DNA from 3 places in the Enterobacter sp. MGH 24 genome. Region 1 is predicted to be linked to each of the others. Evidence: predicted binding sites of a transcription regulator. Region 1 holds the regulator's gene; each other region holds the start of a gene.
The links. The regulator PurR, encoded in region 1, represses purine synthesis genes. The targets are predictions, from matches to a motif close to CANGCAAACGTTTGCNTG.
Positions count from the first base shown of each region.

Region 2: purM (phosphoribosylformylglycinamidine cyclo-ligase) is a predicted target of PurR. The motif match lies at 3,322-3,339, and genes of this name have one in related genera.
Region 3: cvpA (colicin V production protein) is a predicted target of PurR. The motif match lies at 3,326-3,343, and genes of this name have one in related genera.

Region 1 covers NZ_KI535657.1:3,421,511-3,432,048, forward strand. Annotated here, with positions in the region: gene punC (purine nucleoside transporter PunC) at 280-1,479, opposite strand; gene punR (DNA-binding transcriptional activator PunR) at 1,594-2,505, shown strand; gene purR (HTH-type transcriptional repressor PurR) at 2,524-3,549, opposite strand; gene L370_RS23475 (cytochrome bd-I oxidase subunit CydH) at 3,847-3,936, shown strand; gene L370_RS05820 (MFS transporter) at 4,101-5,267, shown strand; gene sodB (superoxide dismutase [Fe]) at 5,306-5,887, opposite strand; gene L370_RS05810 (C40 family peptidase) at 6,010-6,783, opposite strand; gene grxD (monothiol glutaredoxin 4) at 7,122-7,469, shown strand; gene rnt (ribonuclease T) at 7,547-8,206, opposite strand; gene gloA (lactoylglutathione lyase) at 8,302-8,709, opposite strand; gene L370_RS05790 (alkene reductase) at 8,810-9,907, opposite strand; gene L370_RS05785 (TetR/AcrR family transcriptional regulator) at 9,961-10,538, opposite strand, start outside.
Region 2 covers NZ_KI535657.1:100,522-111,059, forward strand. Annotated here, with positions in the region: gene uraA (uracil permease) at 1-776, opposite strand, end outside; gene upp (uracil phosphoribosyltransferase) at 860-1,486, opposite strand; gene L370_RS21220 (6-phospho-beta-glucosidase) at 1,703-3,133, opposite strand; gene purM (phosphoribosylformylglycinamidine cyclo-ligase) at 3,400-4,437, shown strand; gene purN (phosphoribosylglycinamide formyltransferase) at 4,434-5,075, shown strand; gene ppk1 (polyphosphate kinase 1) at 5,283-7,343, shown strand; gene ppx (exopolyphosphatase) at 7,347-8,885, shown strand; gene L370_RS21195 (EAL domain-containing protein) at 8,890-10,538, opposite strand, start outside.
Region 3 covers NZ_KI535657.1:4,684,643-4,695,180, reverse strand. Annotated here, with positions in the region: gene L370_RS00180 (DedA family protein) at 1-158, shown strand, start outside; gene accD (acetyl-CoA carboxylase, carboxyltransferase subunit beta) at 313-1,218, shown strand; gene folC (bifunctional tetrahydrofolate synthase/dihydrofolate synthase) at 1,289-2,557, shown strand; gene dedD (cell division protein DedD) at 2,547-3,233, shown strand; gene cvpA (colicin V production protein) at 3,399-3,887, shown strand; gene purF (amidophosphoribosyltransferase) at 3,921-5,438, shown strand; gene L370_RS00210 (UbiX family flavin prenyltransferase) at 5,528-6,097, shown strand; gene argT (lysine/arginine/ornithine ABC transporter substrate-binding protein ArgT) at 6,389-7,171, shown strand; gene hisJ (histidine ABC transporter substrate-binding protein HisJ) at 7,398-8,180, shown strand; gene L370_RS00225 (histidine ABC transporter permease HisQ) at 8,269-8,955, shown strand; gene L370_RS00230 (ABC transporter permease) at 8,952-9,668, shown strand; gene hisP (histidine ABC transporter ATP-binding protein HisP) at 9,677-10,450, shown strand.

The sequences.
Region 1 (10,538 bases):
TGTGATCAGAACCTTAAAACAGCGTAGACGCTTTTTTTGGTTTGTGAGAAATCTCACGGTAAATACCGCGAGGCTAATATCCGACGTAGAACAGAGGAAGGGAGATAACCCTTGCCGAAATGCCTTCCATGGTAAAACGGGAGCGCTCCGGCTCCCGTTAACACTTAATATTTATCGTATTTAATCGAACCAAATTTAGTATAGGCCTCAAAATTTGGTGATTCAATAGAAAATTCTTAGCAACCTAATCACTGAAAATTAACATGATTTCCGGCGCGATTATGCATGTGACGTTTCAGCCTGAGCGCGGTTAGCCTGCTCACGCTGCGCGGAGGCCTGCATGCGATAGCCCATCACCGCCAGCGCAACGGTCACCAGCATCACGCTGGTGGTGGTCAGGAGCGGCGTAGCAATCAGCGCAGAGACCACCAGACTTGCCAGGAAGCACAGCCCCAGCTGCAGGGTGTTCTGCAGCGCGGCGGCGCGGCCCGTCGCCTGCGGGAAGGGGCGCAGCGCCTGGGCCACAACAATCGGGTAAATCGCCCCGTTCGCGACGGCCATCACGCAGAATGGGATCAAAATTTCGGCCAGACCGGCACCCGGAATAAAGCCAACGGCCCAGGTCCCAATGACGCTCAGCGCATACAGCACCAGCAGCCATGGCAGCATCTGCTGACCTTCCCACTTTTGCAGCGCCGCGCGACAGCCGTACCCGCCCACCAGGAACGCAATGGTCTGCGGAACATAGCTCAGGCCGATGGCTGCCGGGCTGTAGCCCATATCATGCAGAATGAACGGCGAGCCGGTGAGCCACGCGAAGAAGCTTGCCGAGCAGGCGGCATAGATCAGGACATTACCGCGATACGCTGTGGTGCTGAGCAGGGAAGTGAAGGTAATCGGCTTCGCGTCAGCATGGGCTTCTTTTTTATGCGCGGGCTTGAGGGCGAACGCCGGCAGCATCAGTACCAGGGTAATGGCAAACAGCGTGGCGAAGATGGCCTGCCAGTCGAAATGCGCGAGGATCCAGCTGCCCAGCAGAGGGGCGAGGGCTGGTGAGAGACCTACCAGCGGCATAATGGTGGCGAAAATACGGTTAGTGCGGTTAGCCGGGTAATAGTCGGTGACCAGCGCCTGCCAGGTCACGGCCGCGGCACAGACGCCCACGGCCTGAATAAAACGCAGCACCAGCAGCCAGGTGGCATCACGTACCCATAACATCCCCAGGCAGCCCACGGCAAAAATGGCCAGGCCCAGCAGCAGTACCGGTTTACGACCAAAGCGATCCGAGAGCGGTCCCCAGAGCAGCTGTGCGAAAGCAAAACCGGCGAGGAACAAACTCAGGCTGGCGCTGATAGCGGCAGCGGGGGTTTGCAGATCTTCCTGCATGGCGGCAAACGCCGGCAGGTACATATCGGTGGCCAAAAAGCCCAGCACGCTTAAGCCGCCGAGCCAGACTAAAAAACCGTTCCTGGGTTGCATTATTTTATTCTCCTGAGGAGGCAGGTATACATTGGCGCTGAGTGTAGGGAGTGCAAAGCCGCTTGTGAAACGCTAATATTTGGCGGGTGCATTCAAATTTTTTGCAGGCAGAAAATGTGGTCAGATTATTCTCTTGAAGTGGTCGATGCTGTCGCGCGTAACGGCAGCTTTAGTGGTGCAGCGCAGGAGCTGCACCGCGTCCCTTCGGCAATCAGCTACACGGTGCGTCAGCTGGAGGAGTGGCTGGCGGTTCCGCTGTTTGAACGGCGGCATCGTGATGTGGAATTAACGCCCGCAGGCGCGTGGTTTTTGAAGGAAGGGCGTTCTGTTATCAAAAAAATGCAGATCACCCGCGAACAGTGTCAGCAGATCGCTAACGGCTGGCGGGGACATCTTTCCATCGCGGTGGATAACATCGTTAAGCCGGAACGCACCCGGCAGATGATCGTCGACTTCTATCGTCATTTCTCTGACGTCGAACTGCGGGTTTCGCAGGAGGTGTTCAACGGCGTCTGGGATGCGCTGGCGGACGGCAGGGCAGAGATGGCGATCGGGGCCACGCAGGCGATCCCGGTCGGGGGACGTTACGCCTTTCGCGATATGGGAATGCTGAGCTGGAAGTGCGTGGTGGCAAGCGATCATCCGCTGGCGGCGATGGAAGGGCCGCTGAGCGATGACACGCTGCGCAACTGGCCGTCGCTGGTGCTGGAGGATACGTCCCGTTCATTGCCCAAGCGTATCACCTGGCTTCTGGACAACCAGCGGCGGGTGGTGGCCCCTGACTGGGAATCGTCGGCAACGTGCCTCAGTGCCGGGCTGTGCGTCGCGATGGTGCCCGTTCATTTTGCGCGTCCGCGCATCGATACCGGAGAATGGGTTGAACTGACGCTGGATAATCCGTTCCCGGATGCGGCCTGCTGCCTCACCTGGCAGCAAAATGATGTCTCGCCTGCGATGGCCTGGCTGCTGGATTATCTGGGAGACAGCGAAACGCTGAACCGGGAATGGTTACGGGGGCCAGCATAGCTGGCCCCCGTAAAGCGATTAACGACGGTAGTCGCGGAACGGACCATCCGCAACGGAACGGCGTTCGATAAGACGCGGGTGAACTTCAATGGACTGCGACTCTTCACGCTTGTTGACGATCCTGTCCATCAGCATATTGAAGGCCGTTTCGCCCAGCGAATCTTTCGGCTGGTGAATGGTGGTCAATGCTGGCGTGAAGAAACGCGCGTTACGCACGTTGTCATACCCGATCACGGAAATATCCTGCGGGACGCGCAGGCCCAGCTCGTCGGCGGCGCAGAGCGCGCCCATTGCCATGATGTCACCTCCGCAGAACACGGCGGTTGGACGGTGCGGCTGGGAGACAATCTGCTGCATCGCGCGGTATCCCGACTCCGGCTCAAAGTCGCCCTGCACAATCCAGTTTTCCGGCACGTTGATCAGCGCTTCTTCCATCGCTTTCATAAAACCAGCCAGACGGCCCGCGCCGGTGTTGCGCTCCAGCGGACCGGGGATCACGCCAATCTCTCGGTGACCGCGTTCGATCAGATAACGACCGGCCATATAGCCGCCTTCAAAGGCGTTGTCGATAACTGAATCGGTGAAGTCAGCGCGTGCTTCGCCCCAGTCCATCACTACCATCGGAATATGGCGATACTCTTCCAGCATGGACAGCACGGACTCCGGATACTCGGAACACATTACCAGCAGGCCATCAACGCGCTTTTGCGCCATCATTGACAGGTAGGCGCGCTGTTTTTCAATGCTGTTCCACGCGTTGCCCAGAATCAGGGTATAGCCTTTCTGGAAGCAGTTTTTCTCAACCGCTTCAATGATCTCGGCAAAATAGGCCGCTTCACTGCTGGTCGCCAGCAATCCAATGGACTTGGTGTGATTAACCTTGAGGCTACGCGCAACCGCACTTGGCGAATAGTGCAGCTCTTTGATTGCTGCCCAGACGGCATTGCGCGTCTCTTCCGCCACAAAGCGGGTTTTGTTAATTACATGTGATACGGTTGTAGTGGAAACGTTTGCGCGTTTTGCTACGTCTTTAATTGTTGCCATTAAATGTCACTCCAGACCATATCCTAAGCTCCTGAAAAACCTGAAGGTAAACGTTTGCCTTCTCTCACCCTTATCTCGCAATCTTGAATTGCGGCACGCCGGGAAAACGACACGGGACGTCAGGAGGGGGTCAATGGCCGGTACGCTAATAAATTTAGCGTGGAATTTTGTCCTATCTTGATGAAAAGGGGAAGAGGTAAAGTGGTTATCAGTATAAATCCAGGAAGATTTTTGATGTAATCTGTGCAAAAATGAGCAAGCTCACTTTTCGTGGGGGGATTAAAAGGAGAAAAATTGATGAGTACCGATCTGAAGTTTTCGTTGTTCACCACCATTGTTGTGCTGGCTCTGATTGTCGCGGCCGGTCTGACGGCTGCGCTGCACTGATTTACGCGGAGGGAGAGCCTTCTCCCCCCCGACTCCCCCGGATTGTTACTTCTCTGGCAAAAATCTTTTGCCATTTTGTTAACTTCTCATTTTTTGTGATTGATGTCATGCTTTCCACTTCTTTGTTCTGTGTCACCACATGACACGGCATCCGGAGTTGACGCATGAAAATCAATTTTCCCCTGCTGGCCCTGGCGATTGGCGCTTTTGGGATTGGCACCACTGAATTCTCCCCGATGGGGTTACTGCCTGTTATAGCCCGGGGCGTAGATGTCTCTATCCCTGCGGCAGGGATGTTAATTAGCGCCTATGCTATCGGCGTGATGGTCGGGGCGCCGCTGATGACGCTTCTGCTTTCGCACCGCGCGCGACGCAGTGCGCTGATTTTCCTGATGGCGATCTTCACCCTGGGCAACGTGCTTTCGGCCATTGCGCCGGACTACACCACATTGATGCTGTCCCGTATTCTGACCAGCCTTAACCACGGCGCGTTCTTTGGGCTGGGGTCGGTCGTGGCTGCCAGCGTGGTGCCAAAACATAAGCAGGCGAGCGCCGTGGCAACCATGTTTATGGGGCTAACGATTGCCAACATCGGCGGGGTCCCTGCGGCAACCTGGCTGGGAGAAGCGATCGGGTGGCGTATGTCCTTCCTGGCGACCGCCGGGCTGGGCGTGATTGCGATGGTAGCGCTGTTCTTCTCTCTGCCGAAAGGCAGCGCCGGAGAACGTCCGGAAGTGCGTAAAGAGCTGGCGGTGCTGATGCGCCCGCAGGTGCTTTCCGCGCTGCTTACCACCGTTCTCGGGGCAGGGGCGATGTTTACTCTCTACACCTACATTTCACCGGTATTGCATGACATCACCCACGCAACGCCTCTCTTTGTGACCGCGATGCTGGTGCTGATTGGCGTGGGCTTCTCGATTGGCAACTATCTCGGCGGGAAATTTGCCGACCGTTCCGTGAGCGGGACGCTGAAGGGCTTCTTAACCCTGCTGATTGTCATCATGGTTGCCATTCCGTGGCTGGCGCGTAATGAGTTCGGGGCCGCGATTGCGATGGTCGTCTGGGGTGCCGCGACCTTTGCCGTGGTGCCGCCATTGCAGATGCGCGTGATGCGCGTCGCGCATGAAGCGCCGGGACTTTCATCTTCCGTGAATATCGGTGCGTTTAACCTGGGTAATGCCCTGGGCGCCGCGGCCGGTGGGGCCGTGATTTCCGGTGGTCTGGGATACAGCTTTGTGCCGGTGATGGGGGCGATTATTGCCGCGCTCGGCCTGCTGCTGGTGATGATGTCGGGTCGTAAACAGCCTGAAGCAGCCTGCGCTGCGGAATAAACCAAAAACGCAGAAGGGCGAACCCTTCTGCGTGTCTCTTACGCGGCGAAGTTCTTCGCGACAAAGTCCCAGTTAACCAGTGCCCAGAAGTGCTCCAGGTAGTTCGGGCGCGCGTTGCGGTAATCAATGTAGTAAGCGTGTTCCCACACGTCCACGGTCATCAGCGGCTTAGCGCTGGTGGTCAGCGGGGTGCCCGCGTTAGAAGTGGACACGATAGCCAGTTTGCCATCCGCCTCTTTCACCAGCCACGTCCAGCCAGAACCGAAGTTCTTGATGGCGGCATCGGTAAATTTCGCTTTGAAATCTGCGAAGCTGCCAAATGCGGCGTTGATAGCGGTAGCCAGTTCACCGGCAGGTTCACCGCCGGCATTCGGTGCCAGGCAGTGCCAGTAGAAGGTGTGGTTCCACACCTGAGCGGCGTTGTTAAAGACGCCACCCTCAGAGCTGCGGACGATCTCTTCCAGCGTTTTGCCTTCGAAATCGGTGCCCTTGATCAGGTTGTTCAGGTTGGTGACGTACGTCTGGTGATGCTTGCCGTAATGATATTCCAGGGTTTCCGCAGAAATGTGCGGTGCCAGGGCGTCTTTTGCATACGGTAGTGCAGGTAATTCGAACGACATTGCTTCTCTCCTTATTGTATTTTGCGTTGCCAATAACCACACAGACAACATGGACAGGATAGCAAATTGAAAGGGTATGCAAAAGAGGAACTTACCCCGCCACGGATGTGGCAGGGCAGGGGTTAGCGAATGGTTTTCGGCGTCATCACGCGACGCGCGCCGACGTAGTGGCGTACCCAGTAGTCTTCGCTGAGAGAGGTGATCTGAATATCCTGGCCGCTACGCGGTGACTGGATGAATTTCCCGTTGCCGACATAGACGCCGACGTGGTCAGCCGTGCCGCGACCCTGAGTGCGGAAGAATACCAGATCGCCGTTTTCAAGCTCACCGCGGTCAACCGGTGAGGCATCGCGCAGGTGGTACATCTCATTGGCGGTGCGAGGAATGCGGAATTTGACCAGATCTTTATAGGCGTAATAGACGAGGCCGCTGCAGTCAAACCCGGTTCGCGGCGAGCTGCCCCCCCAGTGATAAGGTTTGCCAATCTGCCCCATCAGCTTGTTCATCGCGGTTTTTTGCGCTTTCTGTACACGCACTTTATGCACTTCCGCTATTTTCGTGACCTTCGTGCATTTCGCCTTGTGGCCTTTACGCGTGATGCATTTTTCAGTAACGAGGTTAGCGGCGGTTTGCGAAGCTTTACTTTTAGCGGAGTGGGCAGTGCGGGAAGGTTTTGTTTTCGTCTTGCTGGAAGCGGTCTGTTTCGTCTGAGCCGGTGTTTTTTTCTTGTCGTTCTTAGCGGTGGTTTTTTTCTTACGTTCTGTGGCTTTCACCAGATGGTTTTTTTGTACAGCAGAATGCCGCGCCTGCTGAGAGGCGTCTGCCACTGGCGTGAAAGTGAGTGAAGTAAACAGTAAAGCACAGAGCGTGATCGAGATTTTATTTATCCGCGCCACTGGGCAGTCCCCTGATAAATGCAGGTCATCAATAATACCCGCGTGTGATTTACAAAGCCCGTCGATTCTAATCTATAAAAACCCAGAAAGTTAATAGCATTTTTCAATCTACAATCCTGTTTCGTTAGCAAGTGCAAAAAAATTCATCGTTCTGTCGCACATTTGCCCACTCCCTAAGCAAAACCCTGACCGCCGCAGGGGTAAACACCATTTGCAATGCAACTTTCCGTGACTCGGGGTAGAATGTATAAACGTGACAAAAATGTTATTTTCCGATGCCAGTCTGACCCGCTACAATGTCAGACGAATGCCGTAACAGAAGTTAAAGGAAGCAAGACATGAGCACCACTATTGAAAAAATCCAGCGCCAGATCGCTGAAAACCCGATTCTGCTGTATATGAAAGGTTCTCCGAAGCTGCCAAGCTGCGGCTTCTCCGCACAAGCGGTTCAGGCGCTGTCAGCCTGTGGTGAGCGTTTTGCTTACGTTGATATCCTGCAGAACCCGGACATCCGCGCTGAGCTGCCTAAGTACGCTAACTGGCCGACTTTCCCGCAGCTGTGGGTTGACGGTGAACTGGTTGGCGGCTGCGATATCCTTATTGAAATGTATCAGCGCGGCGAACTGCAGCAGCTGATCAAAGAGACGGCGGCGAAGTACAAAACTGAAGAGCCGGACGCAGAGTAATTTTCTGCGCAAATAAAAAAGCGACCCGCTTAGTGTGGTCGCTTTTTTTTTGCCGGGTGGCGCTGCGCTTACCCGGCCTACGATTGGCGATCGGCTTCATCACCCATCGGCAGCGGCCAGCCGCCCAGACGCTTCCACCGGTTGACGATCTCACAGAACAGCTCTGCGGTGCGCTCGGTGTCGTATAAAGCGGAGTGCGCCTGCGTGCCGTCAAACTCAATTCCTGCGGTGATACAGGCCTTTGATAACACCGTTTGTCCCAGGGCCAGGCCGCTCAGTGCGGCGGTGTCGAAGGTCACAAAAGGATGGAAGGGGTTGCGTTTAAGCGCGGCGCGCTCGGCGGCGGCCATGGTAAAGCTGTGATCGAAAGTGGCGTTATGGGCCACCATGATGGCGCGGCTGCAGTTACTCTCTTTCATGCCTTTACGCACCATTTTAAAAATGGCGTGCAGCGCATCATATTCACTGACTGCACCACGCAGCGGGTTATGCGGATCGATACCGTTAAACGCCAGCGCTTCCGGCTGTAAGTTTGCCCCTTCAAAAGGTTCAACGTGGAAATGCAGCGTGGTGTCCGGTGTAAGCCAGCCCTGTTCATCCATCTTCAGCGTGATGGCGGCAATTTCAAGCAGCGCATCGGTTTTAGCGTTAAATCCGGCTGTTTCTACGTCTATAACAACGGGATAAAAACCACGAAAACGGTCGCACAGACCGCTAAATTGAGCGTTATCGGACATCAGGGTCTCTTACAAGGGGAAAAAGCAGAGCGCATTATGGCAAATTTTGGAGGGTGATGCAGTAAAACTACGGGCGCATGTTGCGCCCTGAGGGATCAGTTGCCCAGACCGCGACCCGCGTCTTTGGCTTCAATCAGCTCGATTTTGTAACCGTCCGGATCTTCCACGAACGCAATCACGGTGGTGCCGCCTTTTACCGGGCCCGCTTCGCGCGTAACGTTACCGCCGTTGCTGCGAATGCGCTCACACGCTTCAGCCGCGTTGTCCACTTCCAGCGCGATGTGGCCGTAGGCGGTGCCCAGCTCATAGCTGTCTACGCCCCAGTTGTAGGTCAGTTCGATCACCGCTTCATCCGTTTCAGGGCCGTAACCCACGAACGCCAGCGAGTATTTGTATTCCGGGTTTTCGCTGGTGCGCAGCAGCGTCATGCCCAGTACGTTAGTGTAGAAATCAATGGAACGTTGCAGATCGCCAACGCGCAGCATGGTGTGAAGTAGGCGCATAATTTCCTCATTAACCAATGGAATAGACTGTCTTTTTGAACAGAAACGATGTTTTAGTATAGCGGCGAAGTATCGCCGCTATCAATGAACAACGGCGAGATTACAGAGAAGGGTAGTCGGTGTAGCCTTCCGCGCCGCCGCCGTAGAAGCTTTCCGGGCGCTGCGGGTTCAGGGCCGCTTTTTTCTGCAGGCGGGCAACCAGATCCGGGTTGGCGATGTAGTCGCGGCCAAACGCGACGGCATCAATCAGCCCTTTGCCGATCAGGTCTTCGGCTTTCTCCGGGGTATAGGCCCCCGCACCGATGATCACCCCGTGGAAACGCTCGCGCACTTTCTGACGGAAAGCGTCCGTGTAAGGCTTGCCGCCAGCCCAGTCCGGCTCGGACATGTGCAGATAAGCGATGCCACGTTTAGCCAGCTCTTCGATCAGGTACAGGGCATCGGCTTCTTCGTTCGGACCGTTGTCGACGTTCTGGAAAGAACCGATTGGGGAGACGCGGATCCCGATACGATCCGGGCTCCACTCCTGGCATACGGCATCAACCACTTCCAGCACCAGGCGAGCGCGGTTTTCGACGCTGCCGCCGTACTGGTCGGTGCGATGGTTGGACGACGGTGACAGGAACTGGTGCAGCAGGTAGCCATGGGCGGAGTGCAGCTCAATCAGGTCAAAACCGGCTTCACGGGCGTTGGCTACGGCCTGGCGGAAGTCGTTCACGATACCCGGAATTTCATCCAGCTCGAGCGCGCGAGGCATAGAGGTATCCACGCGGATCGCATTGCCATTTTCATCACGCAGGGACGTACGGGTATTTGCACTCAGGGCGGAAGCGGAGACCGGTGCCTGGCCGCCAGGCTGAATGCTGCTGTGAGAGATACGACCGGTATGCCACAGCTGGACCGCAATGCGACCTTCTTCAGCGTGAACGCCCGCGGTGATTTTCTGCCATGCGGCGATTTGCTCCGGGCTGTGAAGGCCCGGCGCACCGGCGTAACCCTTCGCCTGAGCAGAGATCTGCGTGGCTTCGGTGATGATCAGGCCAGAGCTTGCGCGCTGACGATAGTATTCACCCATCAGTGGGGTTGGGATGTCGCCCGGCTCAATGCTGCGCAGACGGGTAAGCGGAGCCATAAACACGCGGTTTGGCGCAGTGACGGCACCCACTTTCAGTGGGGTAAATAATTTTTCAGCTGACATAAAGACTCCTGAGTAGACCAGTCGACTAGTAGTTGGGTAAATAAAAACGCCTGCTAAATGCCAGGCGCAGTAATGCTGTTTTTCACATGTGCCAGCGCGCTTTCCAGCGGCACGGCACTGCGCGAAATTTTTGCCTGCAGGTTAGCGCCTAGCCAGAGCGCATATAATACCTGCGCCTGGGTTAACGGCTCGCCGAAAAAGGCCAGCGTTTTTTCATCGCGGCCTTTCTCCAGCGCCTCGGCCAGCAGAGCGATAACGCCGCGGGCACCTTTATCCATCGCCGTGCGCATATCTTCAGAGAGATCGCACACTTCTGCAGACAGCTTAACGGTCAGGCAACCGCTGATAATGCCCTGCTGACAGAACTGGTTCAGCGTTTCCTGATAGTAGTTCAGAACACGATCCCGGTAGTTACCTTCACCCGACGCAAAGTGGGTCGCCAGACGCTGGTGGTAGCCAGCATAATGACGCTCCAGCATCGCCACGCCGAAGGCCTCTTTGGACCGAAAGTAGTGGTAAAACGACCCCTTCGGTACCTCAGCGGTTTTTAAAAGCTCGCTCAACCCCATACCGGTGAACCCGCGATGCATGCAAAGCTGCTCGCCGGTCGCCAGTAAATGTTCGCGGGTAT
Region 2 (10,538 bases), 3.3 Mb from region 1:
CGGATTAAATCGCGCTTAACGATATTCGCCGTCACCACCAGGTGGCCGACGTGCTCCGCAATCACCACCAGCGCCGCAGGCAGAATGGTGAAGATCGCAAACCATTCAAAGCGTGGCGTATAGAAGGTTGGCAGGGCGAACCAGTGCGCCTGAGCAATCGGGGTGGTGTCCACCACGCCCATCGCGAAGGAGAGCGCATAGCCCGCCAGCACGCCGATCAGGATCGGGATAATCGCCATGAAGCCGCGGAACAGCACGGAGCCAAATACCGTCACGCCCAGCGTTACCAGCGAGATGATAATGGTTTTGGAATCCGGTGACTGGCCGTCAGCAGGCAGCAGACCGGCCATATTCGCCGCCACGCCCGCCAGCTCCAGACCGATGACCGCAACGATTGCGCCCATCGCCGCAGGCGGGAACATCACGTCCAGCCAGCCGGTACCGGCTTTCTTCACAATGAAGGAGACCACGCAGAACAGGACGCCGCACATGATAAACCCGCCCAGCGCCACTTCATAACCCAAAGGCAGCAGCAGCAGAACCGGCGAGATAAAGGCGAAGCTCGACCCTAGATACGCCGGGATTTTGCCTTTACAGATAAAGAGGTACAGCAGCGTACCAATGCCGTTGAACAGCAGCACGGTGGCTGGGTTAATGTGGAACAGGATTGGCACCAGCACGGTTGCGCCAAACATAGCGAACAGGTGCTGCAAACTAAGCGGGATAGTCTGTAAAAGCGGCGGTCTTTCACTCACCCCGATAGCACGGCGTGTCATAGTGTTTTCCTCTGTGTAGTATTGTTGGTGTTTTATTCAAAAAAAAGCCGACTATCAAAGTCGGCTTATTTATCGTTATTCGATTATTTCGTACCAAAGATCTTATCGCCGGCATCGCCGAGCCCCGGGATGATGTACCCGTGCTCGTTCAGGCCCTGGTCGATAGAGGCGGTATACAGCTCAACGTCCGGGTGCGCTTTTTCCAGCGCCGCGATCCCTTCCGGAGCGGCAACCAGTACCAGCACCTTAATGCTGTTACAGCCCGCGTTTTTCAGCAGGTCGATGGTCGCGATCATAGAACCACCGGTCGCGAGCATTGGGTCAACCACCAGCGCCATACGCTCGTCGATGTTAGACACCAGCTTCTGGAAGTAAGGAACTGGCTCAAGGGTTTCTTCGTTACGGTAGATCCCGACCACGCTGATACGCGCGCTTGGCACGTGCTCCAGCACGCCTTCCATCATGCCGAGACCGGCACGCAGGATTGGCACCACGGTAATTTTCTTACCTTTGATCTGCTCAACCTGCACCGGGCCGTTCCAGCCTTCGATGGTGACTTTTTCTGTTTCCAGATCAGAGGTCGCTTCGTAGGTCAGCAGGCTGCCGACTTCAGATGCCAGTTCGCGAAAACGCTTCGTGCTGATGTCATGCTCACGCATCAGGCCCAACTTGTGTTTAACGAGTGGGTGTTTCACTTCCACAATCTTCATTCTCTTTCTCCTCTGAGGTGGCGTCCGCAAAAAAATCGCGGGATTATACCGCTTTTTTCGGATTAGGCCATACCCATGTTGCTTGACGTACATCAATCAAAAACAAAAAAGCCGGAGGTTGGGCTCCGGCTTGGGTGCGGGGTTCTGCCGGGTGGCGCTAACGCTTACCCGGCCTACACGTCCCGTAGGCCCGGTAAGCGCAGCGCCACCGGGCAATTATAGCTGCTCGCCGTTGCTCGCAATCACCTGCTTATACCAGTCGAACGATTTCTTCTTACTGCGGTTCAGCGTGCCGTTCCCTTCATTATCTTTATCGACAAAGATAAAGCCGTAGCGTTTTTTCATTTCGCCCGTACCGGCAGACACCAGGTCGATACAGCCCCACGGGGTGTAGCCCATCAGATCCACGCCGTCTTCCACCACCGCTTTTTTCATCTCGCGAATGTGGGCGGCCAGGTAGTCAATACGGTACTGGTCGTTCACGGTGCCGTCGCTCTCCTGCACGTCGATCGCGCCAAAGCCGTTCTCAACGATGAACAGCGGCAGCTGGTAGTGATCCCAGAACCAGTTGAGGGAGTAGCGCAAACCCACCGGGTCAATCTGCCAGCCCCAGTCGGATTTCTGCACGTACGGGTTGGAGACCAGGCTCTTGCTTTCGTCGTAATCCAGCTGCGGGTTGTCCGCCGTCGCCTTGGTGGCGAAGGACATATAGTAGCTGAACCCGATGTAGTCTACGCAGCCCTGCGTCAGCGCCGCTTTATCTTCTTCGGTAATATCCAGCGCGAAGCCGCGACGTTCGAAGTAGTTGAGCAGATGCTGCGGGTACCTGCCGCGCACGTGCACGTCGGTGAACCAGTAGCGGCGGTGCATGGCGTTCATCGCCATCATCATATCGTCCGGCGCGCAGGTCAGCGGATAGATAGGACACATGGCAATCATGCAGCCGATCTGCAGCGACGGGTTAATCTCCCGCCCCGCCTTCACCGCCAGGGCGCTGGCCACCAACTCATAGTGCGCCGCCTGGAACATCACCGGCTCGCGGTCTTCACCCGGCGCGTACTTCAGCCCGGAGTTGGTGAACGGGGCAAAGTCTTCGTGGAAGTTGGCCTGGTTGTTGATCTCGTTAAAGGTCATCCAGTACTTCACTTTATGCTGATAGCGCTGGAACACCACTTTTGCAAAACGAACGAAGAAGTCGATCAGCTTACGGTTACGCCAGCCGCCGTATTCGGTGACCAGATGGAAAGGCATCTCGAAGTGAGAAAGCGTGATCACCGGTTCGATGCCGTACTTCAGGCACTCGTCGAACAGATCGTCATAGAATTTCAGGCCAGCCTCGTTAGGCTCAAGCTCGTCCCCTTTCGGGAAGATCCGCGTCCAGGCGATAGAGGTGCGGAAGCACTTGAACCCCATCTCGGCAAAGAGTTTGATGTCTTCTTTATAGCGGTGGTAGAAATCGATGGCTTCATGGTTAGGGTAATTTTTCCCGTCCAGCACGCCGTTGGTGATTTCACGCGGCACGCCGTGCGCGCCCGCGGTCATCACGTCGGCCACGCTCACGCCCTTGCCGCCCTCTTTCCAGCCGCCTTCCAGCTGATGCGCCGCAACGGCCCCGCCCCACAGAAAATCTGCTTTAAATCCTGACATTCGCTTTCCCTCATTCTGCGTTATTTTCTGCAAAAACAATTACAGAAACCGGTTTCAGTTCGATGATGTGCAAAGGGAATAACCGTTGCAAGCAGTTCTCAGAAACCGGTTTCATTTTCGTGAACAGAGTCAAGTTTGGCTGCATTCACGAGGTACACAGAAAAAAAGATCCCCACGTCCAGAATAGGCTCGCAAACGTTTGCCTGGACTGTTAGAATTGCGCCGATTTTTCTTACTAGCTATGCAATCGCGTGGGGATTTAAGCCGTGACCAACAAAACTTCTCTCAGCTACAAAGATGCCGGTGTTGATATTGACGCAGGTAATGCGCTGGTTGACCGAATCAAAGGTGTGGTGAAAAAAACCCGCCGCCCGGAAGTGATGGGTGGTCTGGGTGGCTTCGGCGCACTGTGCGCGCTGCCGCAAAAATATCGTGAACCTGTTCTGGTCTCGGGAACTGACGGTGTAGGCACTAAACTGCGCCTGGCGATGGATTTAAAGCGTCACGACACGATCGGTATCGATCTGGTCGCGATGTGCGTGAATGACCTGGTGGTTCAGGGCGCAGAGCCGCTGTTCTTCCTCGATTACTACGCAACCGGCAAACTGGACGTGGATACCGCTGCCAGCGTGATCAACGGCATCGCCGAAGGCTGCCTGCAGTCCGGCTGTGCGCTGGTCGGTGGTGAAACCGCGGAAATGCCGGGCATGTATCACGGCGAAGATTATGACGTCGCGGGCTTCTGCGTCGGCGTAGTAGAAAAATCAGAAATTATCGACGGCAGCAAAGTGGCCGATGGCGATGTGCTGATCGCACTGGCCTCCAGCGGCCCGCACTCCAACGGCTACTCCCTGGTGCGTAAAATTCTCGAAGTGAGCGGCTGTGACCCGCTGACGACCGAACTCGACGGTAAACCGCTGGCTGACCATCTGCTGGCCCCAACCCGCATCTACGTGAAAAACGTGCTTGAGCTTATCGAGAACGTCGACGTTCACGCTATCGCTCACCTGACCGGCGGCGGCTTCTGGGAAAACATCCCGCGCGTCCTGCCGGACAACACCCAGGCGGTGATCGACGAATCCTCATGGCAGTGGCCAGCCGTCTTTAACTGGCTGCAGACCGCAGGCAACGTGAGCTCTCACGAAATGTACCGCACCTTTAACTGCGGCGTGGGCATGGTTATCGCCCTGCCGGCAAGCGAAGCGGATAAAGCGGTTAAGCTGCTGACTGAAAAAGGTGAAAACGCGTGGAAAATCGGTACGATTAAAGCCTCCGATTCCGAACAGCGTGTGGTCATTGAATGAAAAACATCGTGGTGCTCATTTCCGGCAACGGAAGCAATTTGCAGGCCATCATAGACGCCTGCAAACAGAAGAAAATCAATGGCACCATTCGGGCAGTTTTCAGCAACAAGGCCGACGCGTTCGGCCTTGAGCGCGCGCGGGAAGCAAACATTCCTGCGCACGCGCTGGAAGCCAGCCAGTTCGCCGGGCGTGAAGCCTTTGACCGCGAACTGGTGCATGAGATTGACGCCTACGCACCGGACGTGGTCGTGCTGGCGGGCTATATGCGTATTCTGAGCCCGGCCTTCGTCGAACACTTCGCCGGACGTCTGCTGAATATTCACCCTTCCCTGCTGCCGAAATATCCCGGCCTGCACACCCATCGTCAGGTTCTGGAAAACGGCGATGAAGAGCACGGCACCTCCGTGCATTTCGTTACCGACGAGCTGGACGGCGGTCCGGTGATCCTGCAGGCCAAAGTCCCGGTCTTTGACGGCGACAGCGAAGACGACGTGACCGAACGCGTGCAGACCCAGGAACACGCCATTTACCCGCTGGTGGTCAGCTGGTTTGTAGACGGGCGTCTCGAGATGCGCGATGGCGCAGCCTGGCTGGACGGCGTGAAGTTACCCCCGCAGGGTCATGCGGCGGAAGAGTAGTTTGCTATGTCGGGTGGCGCTGCTGCGCTTACCCGACCTGTACATTGCATTACCCGATATCCCCTTCTCCAACCTTCTAAAATCCCCAATAAAAAAAATAACTGTCATACTTTTCTGGCACTGTTGGACATATCGTGGAAATGCTCGCCATAATAAGGACGAGACGGATTTACCACGTCCTGTGATTGAACTGGAGTGTGAGCTGTAATGGGTCAGGAAAAGTTATATATCGAGAAAGAGCTAAGCTGGTTAGCATTTAACGAACGTGTACTCCAGGAAGCGGCAGACAAAAGTAACCCGCTGATCGAGCGCATGCGTTTTTTGGGCATTTATTCCAACAACCTGGATGAGTTCTACAAGGTTCGCTTTGCCGAGCTGAAAAGACGCATCATCATCAGCGAAGAACAGGGCTTAAACTCGCACTCGCGGCATCTGCTGGGCAAAATCCAGTCCCGCGTGCTGAAAGCCGATCAGGAATTTGACGGCCTGTATAACGAACTGCTGCTGGAGATGGCGCGCAATCAAATCTTCCTGATTAACGAACGCCAGCTTTCCGTTAACCAACAAAACTGGCTGCGCCACTACTTCAAACACTACCTGCGCCAGCACATTACCCCGATTCTGATCAACCGCGAAACCGATCTGGTTCAGTTCCTGAAGGATGATTACACCTACCTGGCGGTGGAAATTATTCGCGGTGATTCCATCCGTTACGCGCTGCTGGAGATCCCGTCCGACAAGGTGCCGCGCTTTGTGAACCTGCCGCCGGAAACCCCGCGCAGACGCAAGCCGATGATTCTGCTGGACAACATCCTGCGCTACTGTCTGGACGACATCTTCAAAGGCTTCTTCGATTACGATGCGTTAAACGCCTACTCGATGAAGATGACCCGTGACGCCGAATATGACCTGGTGCACGAGATGGAAGCCAGCCTGATGGAGCTGATGTCGTCCAGCCTGAAACAGCGCCTGACGGCCGAGCCGGTGCGCTTTGTTTATCAGCGCGATATGCCGGACGCCATGGTAGAGATGCTGCGCGAGAAACTGACCATTTCGCGCTATGACTCCATCGTGCCGGGTGGTCGTTACCACAACTTTAAAGACTTTATTGGCTTCCCGAACGTCGGCAAAGCCAATCTGGTGAACAAGCCGCTGCCGCGCCTGCGCCATCTGTGGTTCGATAAATTCCGCAACGGATTCGACGCCATCCGCGAACGCGATGTGCTGCTCTACTATCCGTACCACACGTTCGAGCACGTGCTGGAACTGCTGCGCCAGGCCTCGTTCGACCCGAGCGTGCTGGCGATCAAAATCAACATCTACCGCGTGGCAAAAGATTCCCGCATCATCGACGCGATGATCCACGCCGCGCACAACGCCAAAAAAGTCACCGTGGTGGTTGAGCTGCAGGCGCGCTTCGACGAAGAGGCGAATATTCACTGGGCGCGCCGTCTGACGGAAGCGGGTGTGCACGTCATCTTCTCTGCGCCGGGGCTGAAAATTCACGCCAAGCTGTTCCTGATCTCCCGTAAAGAGGGCGACGACGTGGTGCGTTATGCCCACATCGGTACCGGGAATTTTAACGAGAAAACGGCGCGCATTTATACCGACTACTCGCTGCTGACCGCCGATGCCCGCATCACGAACGAAGTGCGCCGGGTCTTTAACTTTATCGAAAACCCGTACCGTCCGGTGAGCTTCGACTATCTGCTGGTCTCGCCGCAGAACTCGCGCCGCCTGCTGTACGATATGATCGATAAAGAGATCGCCAATGCCCAGAAAGGGCTGTCGTCAGGCATCACGCTGAAGCTTAATAACCTGGTCGACAAAGGGCTGGTGGACAGGCTGTACGCGGCGTCCAGCTCTGGCGTGCCGGTTAATCTGCTGATCCGCGGCATGTGCTCGCTGATCCCGGAACTGGAAGGCATCAGCGACAATATTCGCGTGATCAGCATTGTTGACCGTTACCTGGAACACGATCGGATCTATATTTTTGATAATGCGGGTGATAAACAGGTCTATCTCTCATCGGCAGACTGGATGACGCGCAATATTGACTACCGAATTGAAGTCGCGGCACCGCTGCTGGATCCGCGTCTGAAGCAGCAGATCCTCGACATCATCGAGATTCTGTTCAGCGATACCGTGAAAGCACGCTATATCGACAAAGAACTCAGTAACCGCTATGTACCGCGCGGCAACCGCCGCAAAGTGCGGTCGCAACTGGCGATTTACGACTATATCAAATCACTCGAGCAACCCGATTAACCTATGCCGATAAATGATAAGACCCCACGCCCGCAGGAATTCGCCGCGGTCGATCTTGGCTCTAACAGTTTCCACATGGTCATCGCCCGTGAGGTGGATGGCGCGCTGCAGATCATCGGTCGTCTGAAGCAGCGCGTGCACCTGGCGGATGGCCTGGATGAACGCAGCATGCTCAGCGAAGAGGCAATGGAGCGCGGGTTAAACTGCCTGTCGCTGTTTGCGGAACGCCTGCAGGGCTTCTCGCCCTCCAGCGTGTGCATCGTGGGCACCCACACCCTGCGCCAGGCGCTGAACGCCCCGGAGTTCCTCAAGCGGGCCGAAAAAGTGATCCCCTACCCGATTGAGATCATCTCCGGCAACGAGGAAGCGCGTCTGATTTTCATGGGCGTTGAGCACACCCAGCCGGAAAAAGGGCGCAAGCTGGTTATTGATATCGGCGGCGGCTCAACGGAGCTGGTGATCGGTGAAGACTTTGAGCCGCGCCTGGTGGAAAGCCGCCGTATGGGCTGCGTCAGCTTCGCGCAGATGTATTTCCCGGGCGGCACCATCACCCGCGAGAACTTCCAGCGTGCACGTATGGCGGCTGTCCAGAAGCTGGAAAACCTGGCGTGGCAGTACCGTATCCAGGGCTGGAACGTGGCGCTGGGCGCATCCGGCTCGATTAAAGCCGCGCATGAAGTGCTGCTGGCGATGGGTGAAAAAGACGGGATTATTACCCCTGAACGCCTGGCTCTGCTCACCGAAGAGGTGCTGAAGCATAAAAGCTTCGACGCCCTGAGCCTGCCGGGCCTGTCCGAAGAGCGGAAATCAGTCTTCGTACCGGGTCTTGCTATCCTGTGCGGCGTATTTGATGCGCTGGCGATTAAGGAGCTGCGTCTCTCCGACGGCGCGCTGCGTGAAGGCGTGCTGTATGAGATGGAAGGCCGCTTCCGCCATCAGGATATTCGCAGCCGCACCGCGCAAAGCCTCGCCAACCAGTACAACATCGACCGTGAACAGGCGAAGCGCGTGCTGGAAACCACGGTGCAGATGTACGAACAGTGGGAAGAACAGAATCCGAAGCTTGCGCACCCGCAGCTCGCCGCGCTGTTAAAATGGGCCGCGATGCTGCACGAGGTGGGGCTGAACATCAACCACAGCGGAATGCATCGCCACTCGGCCTACATTCTGCAAAACAGCGATCTGCCCGGCTTCAACCAGGAGCAGCAAACCATGATGGCGACCCTGGTGCGTTATCACCGCAAAGCCATCAAGCTCGACGACCTGCCGCGCTTCACGCTGTTCAAGAAGAAGCAGTTCCTGCCGCTTATTCAGCTGCTGCGTCTGGGCGTGCTGCTCAATAACCAGCGCCAGGCTACCACCACGCCGCCTACGCTGAAGCTGAAAACCGACGATCATCACTGGACGCTGAGCTTCCCGCACGACTGGTTCAGCCAGAACGCGCTGGTCCTGCTGGACCTGGAAAAAGAGCAGCAGTACTGGGAAGCAGTCACCGGCTGGCTGCTCAAAATCGAAGAAGAGAGCGCCGACGTCGCCGCATAACGGCTCAGGCGTCCGCGGTGGACGCCTCAGCTTCCAGCAGTGACTCAAGCGGTTCCGGCCTGCCAATCAGATAGCCCTGCACATAATCGATGCCTAGCGCGTGAACCGCGCTACGTATCTCTTCCGTCTCGACGTACTCAGCCACAACCAGCATCTTCTTCATGCGCGCCAGATGGCAGATAGACGCCACGATCTGATAATCCAGGCTGTTGTTGACGATATTGCGGATAAAGCTGCCGTCAATCTTGAGAATATCGGCATCCACGCTTTTCAGCCGCGCATAGCTCGCATACCCGGTACCAAAATCATCAATTGCAATGCGTACCCCCATTTTCTGCAGCTGCTGGAGAATATGTAGCGCCTGCTCCCCGCTGCCGAAGGTGCTGCACTCCGTCACCTCAAAAATCAGCTGCCACGGCTCAATGGCGTATTTCGCCAGCAGGCGACTCACCTCAAGCGGGAACTGCACCCGACACACGGTCGACGGGGCAAGATTAATGGCAAAGCGCTGGCCGGGCAGCCGTTCGCGATGCGCGGCAAGGAAGCGCAGGGTATGCTCCAGCACCCACAAATCTACCCGCGAGGAGAGGCCAAACTCCTGCGCGACGGGCAGGAATTGGTCGGGGGAAATCAATAGCCCGTTGACATCCGGCATCCGCAGCAGGACTTCGTGATAGCGATCGCCACGCAGGCCGCGAACGGGTTGAACCAGCAGGGTGAATTCGTCGTTATCGAGCGCCTTTTGCAGGCGGCTCATCATCGCAACTTTATCCTTCAGGCTGCGCTGCAAATGGACGGCCCCACGCTGCTGAAGATTTTCCGGATGGTTGGAGGAGAGCGACAGATCGGCAACCACACCCAGTTCACCCAGCACCAGATAAAGATGGTTTACCGGGGACCGGACATAGCAATAGCTCACGCCCACCTGCGGCTGCAGCGGCATGCCGTCCCAGACAAAGCGGAACTGTTTAATGTGCTCGTCCAGGGCCTCAATCCGCTGCTGGTGCGATTCCGCGTTGAGCCGGACCGCCAGGTCATACCCGGTCAGGTGATAGACCTGCTCATTGGGCTGGAGCGTGCCATTCACCCACTGCGCCAGCTGCTGTTTGTACTGAATGCGCAGCAGCACGCCGTAATTTCGGCCCAGAATTTCCAGTTCCGGAATGCGCAGCAGGCACAGCGCCGACCACGGGCTTTTCGCCAGTTCGCGCGACAGCGCCCGCAGGTTAGGCATATGGACGACCGGGTCGAGTAGCGCCAGCCTGCGGGAGCGTTTGTTCACCGCGCGCTGGCGAGTCGCCAGCATCGACATATAAATCACCACAAACGAGAAGACCAGGTAACTGGAAGAGGTGATCGCCAGCTGAATGTCATACCCTTGGTTCACCGGGATATAGCGGTAAAAATAGTGAATAGACACCAGCAGCACCGGTATCCAGATCAGCGACACCAGCTTATAGCCAAAGCGCATCGCGCCCCAGAGCATCACCGGCATCAGCAGCGACAGGGTGTAGTTAGTGGTGAAAATGGAGCTGTTTTCATTCATCGGGAGCAGCAGCAGCGAAAGCAGCCCGCCAAGCGCGATAGCCCACACCAGAAACTCAACGATCGTCACCTTTTTGTCTATCTGGGAACGGATCTGCGAGATGAGGC
Region 3 (10,538 bases), 1.3 Mb from region 1:
TACTGCTGTTCACCTACGCAGGCTACCTGTTTGGCGATCTTCCGATCGTTCAGGAAAACCTTAAGTTACTGATTGTAGCGATTATTGTGCTTTCCGTACTGCCGGGCGTTATCGAAATCATTCGTCACAAACGTGCGGCGGCAAAACAAGCGAAGTAAATGCACGCTGGCGGTTCGACCACTTTTTTATCCAAAGTTTCGGGCTGTTATGTTTTAATGTGCAACATTCATGGTCTGTTGGAGGCAAAAATGGCATTATTCGCCTCTTATAGCAAAACTGGCATACGACCAGGTTCAGGCAGAAAGGTTATCAATGAGCTGGATTGAACGAATTAAAAGCAACATTACCCCAACGCGCAAAGCGAGCATTCCTGAAGGGGTATGGACGAAGTGTGATAGCTGCGGTCAGGTTCTGTATCGCGCAGAGCTGGAGCGCAACCTTGAGGTGTGTCCGAAATGTGACCACCATATGCGTATGTCGGCGCGCAACCGCCTGCATAGCCTGCTGGACGAAGGCTCTCTGGTAGAGCTGGGTAGCGAACTCGAGCCAAAAGACGTGCTGAAGTTCCGCGATTCCAAAAAATACAAAGATCGTCTGGCCTCTGCACAGAAAGAGACCGGCGAGAAAGACGCGCTGATCGTCATGAAAGGCACCCTGCATGAGATGCCGGTTGTTGCCGCTGCGTTTGAGTTCGCCTTTATGGGCGGCTCAATGGGCTCCGTGGTCGGTGCGCGCTTCGTGCGTGCCGTTGAGCAGGCGCTGGAAGACAACTGTCCGCTGATCTGCTTCTCTGCCTCCGGCGGTGCGCGTATGCAGGAAGCGCTGATGTCGCTGATGCAGATGGCGAAAACCTCTGCTGCGCTGGCGAAAATGCAGGAGCGCGGTCTTCCGTACATCTCCGTGCTGACCGACCCAACCATGGGCGGCGTCTCCGCGAGCTTCGCGATGCTGGGCGACCTGAACATCGCTGAGCCTAAAGCCCTGATCGGCTTTGCGGGTCCGCGCGTTATCGAGCAGACCGTTCGTGAAAAGCTGCCGCCGGGCTTCCAGCGCAGTGAGTTCCTCATTGAGAAAGGCGCTATCGATATGATCGTCCGCCGTCCGGAAATGCGCCTGAAGCTGGCGAGCATCCTGGCGAAGCTGATGAATCTGCCAGCGCCGAACCCGGATGAGCCGCGCGAAGGCGTGGTGGTACCGGATCAGGAACCCGAGGCCTGATAACTGAAAAGGGCAGGGCCGATTGGCGCTGCCCTTTTGCTTTCTAATCTGTTAATGACAACCGGGCATTATGGAAAATAAAAGCATTCCCCAAGCCACGTCGCCCCTGGCCGCGTGGCTTTCTTATCTGGAAAACCTGCACAGTAAAACCATCGATATGGGGCTTGAGCGCGTAAGCCAGGTCGCCGCGCGTCTTGATGTGCTCAAACCGGCACCTTTCGTGTTTACCGTCGCGGGCACTAACGGTAAAGGTACGACCTGCCGCACGCTGGAATCTGTCCTGATGGCCGCGGGTTACAAAGTTGGCGTGTACAGCTCTCCGCACCTGGTCCGCTACACCGAGCGCGTTCGCGTACAGAACAGCGAGCTGCCGGAATCGGCGCATACGGCGTCGTTCGCGGAAATTGAAGCCGCGCGCGGTGAGATCTCATTAACCTATTTTGAATACGGCACCCTGTCGGCGCTGTGGCTTTTCAAACAGGCGCAGCTGGATGTGGTGATCCTTGAGGTCGGCCTCGGCGGACGTCTTGATGCGACCAATATGGTGGATGCGGACGTGGCGGTGGTCACCAGCATCGCGCTGGACCATATCGACTGGCTGGGACCGGATCGTGAAAGCATTGGCCGCGAGAAGGCGGGTATTTTCCGGGCGAATAAACCCGCCGTGGTCGGCGAGCCGGACATGCCGCACACCATTGCTGACGTGGCAAACGAGAAGGGCGCGCGTCTGCTGCGCCGCGGCGTTGACTGGCAGTATGAGGTTCAGGATAACGGCTGGCGCTTCAGCGATGCGCAGGGCGTGCTGGACAACCTGCCGCTGCCGCAGGTGCCGCAGCCGAACGCGGCCACCGCGCTGGCGGCACTGCGCGCCAGCGGATTAGCGGTCAGCGAGCAGGCTATCCGCGACGGTATTCAGAGCGCAATTCTGCCCGGGCGTTTCCAGATTGTCAGCGAGTCACCGCGCCTGATTCTGGACGTGGCGCATAACCCGCATGCAGCGGCGTATCTCGCGGAACGTCTCAAATCGTTACCAAAAACCGGGCGCGTGCTGGCGGTTATCGGTATGCTTCATGATAAAGATATCGGCGGGACGCTGGCCTGCATGGAGAGTGCGGTCGATAGCTGGTATTGTGCTCCTCTGGAGGGGCCGCGCGGTGCGACGGCTGAGCAGCTGATGGAACATCTCGGCAAAGGCGCAATCTACAGTAGCGTGGCTCAGGCCTGGCATGCCGCGATGGCGGATGCTAAACCAGAAGATACCGTGCTGGTGTGTGGTTCATTCCACACGGTGGCACATGTCATGGAAGTGATGGACGCGGGGAGAACCGGTGGCGAGTAAGTTTCAGAACCGTTTAACAGGAACCATTGTGCTTGTCGCGCTCGGGGTGATTATTCTCCCGGGTCTGCTCGACGGGCAGAAAAAGCATTATCAGGATGAGTTTGCCGCTATTCCGCTGGTCCCTAAACCGGGTGACCGCGATGAGCCGGATATGCTGCCAGCGGCGACGCAGGCGCTGCCTGCTCAGCCGCCGGAAGGGGCGGCAGAAGAGGTGCGTGCAGGCGATGCCGCCGCACCGTCGCTCGACCCGTCTCGTCTGGCGGCAGCGAGCAGCAGCGATATCGATCCGGTGCCGATAGAGCAGCCTAAACCTGTTGAAAAACCGAAGCCGGTTGAGAAGCCGCAGCCGAAACCGCAGCGGGATAAAGCCGCAGAGCAGCTGGCTGCGGCGTCAGAAACCCCTCCGCCGGCAAAACAAGACGCGGCACCGACCGGAAAAGCTTACGTTGTGCAGCTCGGTGCACTGAAAAACGCCGATAAGGTCAACGAGGTCGTGAGCAAATTGCGCAGTGCGGGATATCGTGTTTACACTTCACCTTCCACGCCGGTGCAGGGTAAAATTACCCGTATCCTCGTGGGGCCAGAAGCGTCCAAAGACAAGCTTAAAGGTTCGCTCGGTGAGCTGAAGCAGATCTCCGGCCTGAGCGGTGTGGTGATGGGCTACAGCGCGAACTAAGTACGACCTGCTCCTTAAAGAGAGAGGCGATAAGCCACGGCGTTGAACATTTTTTCAGCGCCTTTTTTATTTACGCGCGGGAAGGAAATCCCTACGCAAACGTTTTCTTTTTCTGTTAGAATTCGCCCCGAACTGGATGACAGGGCGTTAAATCGTGGGACACATATGGTCTGGATTGATTACGCCATCATTGCGGTGATTGGTTTTTCCTGTCTGGTTAGCCTGATCCGTGGCTTTGTTCGTGAAGCGTTATCGCTGGTGACTTGGGGTTGTGCTTTCTTTGTCGCCAGTCATTACTACACTTACCTGTCTGTCTGGTTCACGGGCTTTGAAGATGAACTGGTCCGAAATGGAATCGCCATCGCGGTGCTGTTTATCGCGACGCTGATTGTCGGCGCTATCGTGAATTACGTGATAGGTCAGCTGGTCGAGAAAACCGGTCTGTCAGGAACGGACAGGGTGCTCGGGATCTGTTTCGGGGCATTACGAGGCGTGCTGATTGTGGCCGCGATCCTGTTCTTCCTGGATACCTTCACCGGGTTCTCCAAAAGCGAAGACTGGCAGAAATCGCAGCTCATTCCAGAGTTCAGCTTCATCATCAGATGGTTCTTTGACTATCTGCAAAGCTCGTCGAGTTTTTTGCCCAGGGCATAAACCCTGAGATGTGGCTTAACGAGGAAAAGACGAATGTGCGGTATTGTCGGTATCGCCGGTTTCATGCCGGTAAACCAGTCGATTTATGACGCGTTAACGGTGCTTCAGCACCGTGGGCAGGATGCTGCGGGTATCATCACCATTGATGCAAACAACTGCTTCCGTTTACGCAAGGCGAATGGCCTGGTAAACGATGTGTTTGAAGCCCGCCATATGCAGCGTCTGCAAGGTAATATGGGGATCGGTCACGTTCGTTATCCTACTGCTGGCAGTTCCAGCGCCTCTGAGGCACAGCCTTTCTACGTCAACTCACCGTATGGCATCACCCTTGCTCATAACGGCAACCTGACCAACGCGCATGAACTGCGTAAAAAGCTGTTCGAAGAGAAACGTCGCCACATTAACACCACCTCTGATTCTGAAATCCTGCTCAATGTGTTCGCCAGCGAGCTGGATAACTTCCGTCACTACCCGCTGGAAGCAGACAACATCTTTGCTGCCATTGCCGCGACAAACCGCCAGATCCGCGGCGCGTACGCCTGCGTAGCGATGATCATCGGTCACGGCATGGTGGCCTTCCGCGATCCAAACGGCATTCGTCCCCTGGTGCTCGGCAAACGCGACCTCGGTGATGGCCGTACCGAATATATGGTTGCCTCTGAAAGCGTGGCGCTGGATACCCTGGGCTTTGAGTTCCTGCGTGACGTTGCGCCGGGCGAAGCGGTCTATATTACCGAGAAGGGCCAGCTGTTTACCCGTCAGTGTGCCGATAACCCGGTCAGCAACCCGTGCCTGTTTGAATACGTTTACTTTGCCCGCCCGGATTCCTTCATCGACAAGATTTCCGTCTACAGCGCGCGCGTCAACATGGGCACCAAGCTTGGCGAGAAGATTGCCCGCGAGTGGGACGATCTCGATATCGACGTGGTTATTCCTATCCCGGAAACCTCCTGCGATATCGCGCTGGAGATCGCCCGCATTCTGGACAAGCCATACCGTCAGGGCTTCGTGAAGAACCGCTACGTTGGCCGCACCTTTATCATGCCGGGCCAGCATCTGCGCCGTAAGTCCGTGCGCCGCAAGCTGAACGCCAACCGCGCGGAATTCCGCGACAAGAACGTTCTGCTGGTGGATGACTCCATCGTTCGCGGCACCACCTCTGAGCAGATTATCGAGATGGCGCGCGAAGCGGGTGCGAAGAAAGTCTACCTGGCCTCTGCTGCGCCGGAGATTCGCTTCCCGAACGTGTACGGCATCGATATGCCAACCGCTAACGAGCTGATCGCTCACGGCCGTGAAGTGGATGAGATTCGCCAGATCATCGGTGCCGACGGCCTGATTTTCCAGGATCTGAACGATCTTATTGACGCGGTGCGTGCCGAGAACCCGGAAATTCAGCAGTTCGAATGCTCCGTGTTCAACGGTATTTACGTGACCAAAGACGTTGACCAGCAGTACCTCGACTATCTTGATTCGCTGCGCAACGACGATGCGAAAGCCGTCCAGCTGCAGAACGATCTCGAAAGCTTAGAGATGCACAACGAAGGTTGATGCTCCGGCAGGTGAGGGCCTATGCCCTCACTTGCAACTCCCCGTAAAATCCTGCACAGTCTGCCCTGAAATCAGTAAGGGCGAAAATCATGAAACGACTCATTGTTGGGCTCAGCGGTGCCAGCGGCGCGATTTACGGCGTACGTCTGTTACAGGTTCTGCGTAACGTGGCGGAGGTCGAAACTCATCTGGTGATGAGCCAGGCAGCGCGGCAGACCCTCTCACTGGAAACCGATCTTTCCCTGCGCGAAGTTCAGGCACTGGCGGACGTCGTTCACGATGCCCGTGATATCGCCGCCAGCATCTCCTCAGGCTCGTTTAAAACGGCCGGCATGGTTATCCTGCCCTGTTCAATTAAAACGCTCTCCGGCATTGTGAACAGCTATACCGACACTCTGGTGACGCGCGCGGCGGATGTGGTGCTGAAGGAGCGTCGTCCCCTTGTGCTTTGCGTGCGGGAAACGCCGCTGCACCTCGGCCACCTGCGCTTAATGACCCAGGCCGCCGAGCTTGGGGCCGTCATCATGCCGCCGGTTCCGGCGTTCTATCATCGCCCGCAGTCGCTGGACGATGTCATTAACCAGACCGTTAACCGCGTGCTGGATCAGTTTGACATCGATCTGCCGGAAGATCTCTTCATCCGCTGGCAAGGGGCCTGATACTGTGCACAAATGCTGTGCGTGAAAAGAGACGTTGCCCTGTTTCAGGGCAATTATGCAACGGCGATCATATCCTCGACATTTAATTCGTTTTTTCCCTTTTTCTCTCTCCGGTTCGTTCGGCAGACCTGCTATCTTTCACCATTAAGGCAATATCGCAACGTTTTATTAACACATTTAACGTCGAAGTTTTGACCAGACGGCAATGTGGCATAAGACCTGCAAGATGAAGCCTGCAACACAACACACAACACAATACATAATAAAATCACGGTACTTGAGGGTAAATGTATGAAGAAGACGGTTCTGGCTCTGTCTTTGCTCGTGGGGTTAAGTGCGGCAGCAGGTAGCTACGCAGCGCTTCCACAGACGGTTCGTATCGGTACAGACGCAACCTATGCGCCATTCTCTTCTAAGGATGCGAAAGGCGATTTCGTGGGGTTTGATATCGATTTGGGAAATGAAATGTGCAAACGCATTGCGGTGAAATGCACATGGGTGGGCAGCGACTTTGACGCGTTAATCCCGTCGCTGAAAGCCAAGAAAATCGACGCCATTATCTCTTCTCTCTCCATCACCGAAAAACGCCAGCAGGAGATCGCCTTCTCTGACAAGCTCTACGCCGCGGATTCTCGCCTGATTGCGCCGAAAGGCTCCCCGATTAAGCCCACCATCGACTCGCTGAAAGGCAAGCATGTTGGCGTGCTTCAGGGATCGACTCAGGAAGGTTATGCCAATGCGACCTGGCGTGAGAAGGGCGTAGACGTGGTGGCTTACCAGAACCAGGATCTGATTTACTCTGATCTGGCCGCAGGCCGTCTGGATGCCGCATTCCAGGATGAAGTCGCCGCGAGCGAAGGCTTCCTGAAACAGCCTGCGGGCAAAGACTATGCGTTTGCTGGCCCGTCGGTGAAAGACAAAAAATACTTTGGTGACGGCACCGGTATTGGCCTGCGCAAGGATGATACCGAGCTGAAAGCCGCTTTCGACAAAGCCTTTGCAGAGCTGCGTAAAGACGGTACTTACGACAAACTGGCGAAGAAATACTTCGACTTCAACGTATACGGTGAATAACACCCGGCGCTAACGCACCGCAAAGGTGCGTTACGGGAGCGGTTGACCCAATGCGGTGCGTTTTTTGCACCGTATTGGATCGCTTTGTGCATACTTACGCATTTATAATGCAAAAATTCCCGGCTGAAGGGCATTAGTCTTTGCCTGACAGAGGGAATTGATGGCACATTAGCACCACCCCGTCGTCGTAAAAATCCCGTATGAAGACAGTTTGTTGAGGACAAATATGAAAAAACTCGTGTTGTCACTATCTCTGGTGTTGGCATTTTCCAGCGCCACCGCGGCATTCGCAGCCATTCCGCAGAAAATTCGGATTGGTACCGATCCAACCTATGCGCCATTCGAATCGAAGAATTCAAAGGGTGAACTGGTCGGTTTTGACATCGATCTGGCCAATGAGCTGTGCAAACGCATCAAAGCACAGTGTACCTACGTTGAGAACCCGCTGGATGCGCTGATCCCGTCCCTGAAAGCGAAAAAAATCGACGTGATTATGTCCTCGCTCTCCATCACCGAAAAACGCCAGCAGGAGATTGCCTTCACCGACAAACTCTACGCGGCCGATTCTCGTCTGGTGGTGGCTAAAGCTTCTGACATTCAGCCCACGCTGGAGTCCCTGAAAGGCAAACGCGTCGGCGTGCTGCAGGGCACCACGCAGGAAACCTACGGCAACGAACACTGGGCGCCGAAGGGGATTGAAATCGTCTCCTATCAGGGCCAGGAAAATATCTACGCTGACCTGACGGCAGGCCGAATTGATGCGGCATTCCAGGATGAAGTCGCGGCAAGCGAAGGCTTCCTGAAAACGCCGGTGGGTAAAGATTACAAGTTTGGCGGCCCGTCCATTAAGGACGTGAAGCTGTTTGGTGTGGGCACCGGTATGGGCCTGCGCAAAGAAGACAACGAGCTGCGTGAGGCGCTGAACAAAGCGTTTGCTGAAATGCGCGCTGACGGCACCTACGACAAGCTGGCGAAAAAGTACTTTGATTTTAATGTTTACGGCGGCTAATCGCCCCGTCAAATAACGTGCGGCCCCTCCCGATGCGGGAGGGGAAAAGACACGGTTCCACCACTCACGATACGACAGGGCTCGCGGTATGCTGTACGGATTTTCTGGCGTTATTTTACAGGGCGCACTTGTCACCCTTGAGCTGGCTATCAGCTCCGTGGTGCTGGCGGTGCTGATAGGTCTGGCGGGCGCAGGGGCGAAGCTTTCGGCTAACAAACCGCTGGCGCTCATATTTGAAGGCTACACCACGCTTATTCGCGGCGTTCCCGATCTGGTGCTGATGCTGCTTATCTTTTACGGTCTGCAGATTGCGCTTAACAGCGTAACGGACGCGATGGGCATGGGACAAATTGATATCGACCCGATGGTGGCCGGTATTATTACCCTCGGTTTTATCTACGGTGCCTACTTCACCGAAACCTTCCGCGGTGCCTACATGGCCGTGCCGAAAGGCCACATTGAGGCGGCAACCGCATTTGGTTTTACTTCTTCACAAACGTTTCGTCGGATTATGTTCCCGGCCATGATGCGCTACGCGCTGCCGGGCATCGGCAACAACTGGCAGGTTATCCTCAAAGCGACAGCGCTGGTCTCGCTGCTCGGTCTGGAAGACGTCGTGAAAGCAACTCAGCTGGCGGGCAAGAGCACCTGGGAGCCGTTCTACTTTGCGGTAGTCTGTGGCGTGATTTATCTGGTCTTTACGACCGCCTCCAATGGTGTGCTGCTTCTGCTCGAGCGTCGCTACTCCGTGGGTGTGAAGAGGGCTGACCTGTGATTGAGATTATTCAGGAATACTGGAAATCGCTGCTGTGGACGGATGGCTACCGCTTTACCGGCGTGGCGATTACGCTCTGGCTGCTGATCTCCTCCGTGGTGATGGGCGGCATTCTGGCGGTGTTTCTTGCCATTGGCCGCGTGTCGAACAATAAATTTATCCAGTTCCCGATCTGGCTGTTTACCTACGTGTTTCGCGGTACGCCGCTGTACGTGCAGCTGCTGGTGTTCTACTCGGGGATGTATACGCTTGAGATCGTAAAAGGCACTGAGATGCTGAATGCGTTCTTCCGCAGCGGTCTGAACTGTACGGTGCTGGCGTTGACGCTCAACACCTGCGCCTACACCACCGAGATTTTCGCCGGGGCAATTCGCTCTGTCCCTTACGGTGAAATAGAAGCGGCGCGCGCGTACGGCTTTTCCTCGGTGAAACTTTACCGCTGCATTATTCTGCCGTCGGCGCTGCGTATCGCGTTACCGGCGTACAGTAACGAAGTGATTTTGATGCTGCACTCCACCGCGCTCGCCTTCACCGCGACGGTGCCGGATCTGCTCAAAATCGCGCGCGATATTAACTCCGCGACCTATCAGCCGTTTACCGCGTTTGGCATTGCGGCGGTGCTCTATTTAATTATCTCTTATGTTTTGATTAGCCTGTTCCGTAAGGCTGAAAAACGCTGGTTGCAGCATATAAAACCTTCTTCGACGCACTGAGAAAGATGATGGCTGAGAACAAATTAAACGTTATTGATTTGCACAAACGCTACGGCGAACATGAAGTGCTGAAAGGGGTGTCGCTGCAGGCGAATGCGGGCGACGTGATCAGTATCATCGGCTCATCCGGCTCGGGTAAAAGTACCTTCCTGCGCTGCATTAACTTCCTCGAAAAGCCGAGCGAAGGCTCGATTGTGGTGAGCGGGCAAAATATTAACCTGGTCCGTGACAAAGACGGCCAGCTGAAGGTCGCGGATAAACACCAGCTGCGCCTGCTGCGTACGCGCCTGACGATGGTGTTCCAGCACTTCAACCTCTGGAGCCACATGACGGTGCTGGAGAACGTGATGGAAGCGCCGATTCAGGTGCTGGGCCTGAGCAAGCAGGAAGCCCGCGAGCGCGCGGTGAAATACCTGGCGAAAGTGGGTATTGACGAGCGCCAGCAGATGAAATACCCGGTGCATCTCTCCGGCGGTCAGCAGCAGCGTGTCTCTATCGCCCGCGCGCTGGCGATGGAACCGGAGGTGCTGCTGTTCGACGAACCGACCTCCGCGCTGGACCCGGAACTCGTTGGCGAAGTGCTGCGCATCATGCAGAAGCTGGCCGAAGAGGGCAAAACGATGGTGGTGGTGACGCACGAGATGGGCTTCGCCCGTAACGTCTCGAACCACGTGATTTTCCTGCATCAGGGGAAAATTGAAGAGCAGGGGCACCCGGACGAGGTGCTGGCGAACCCGCAAAGCCCGCGTTTGCAGCAGTTCCTGAAAGGTTCCCTGAAGTAGATTTTGCCTTTCTCCCTCTCCCCGTGGGAGAGGGTTGGGGTGAGGGCATCAGACCGCAGTGCAGCCCAATCGCCCGGTGGCGCTTCGC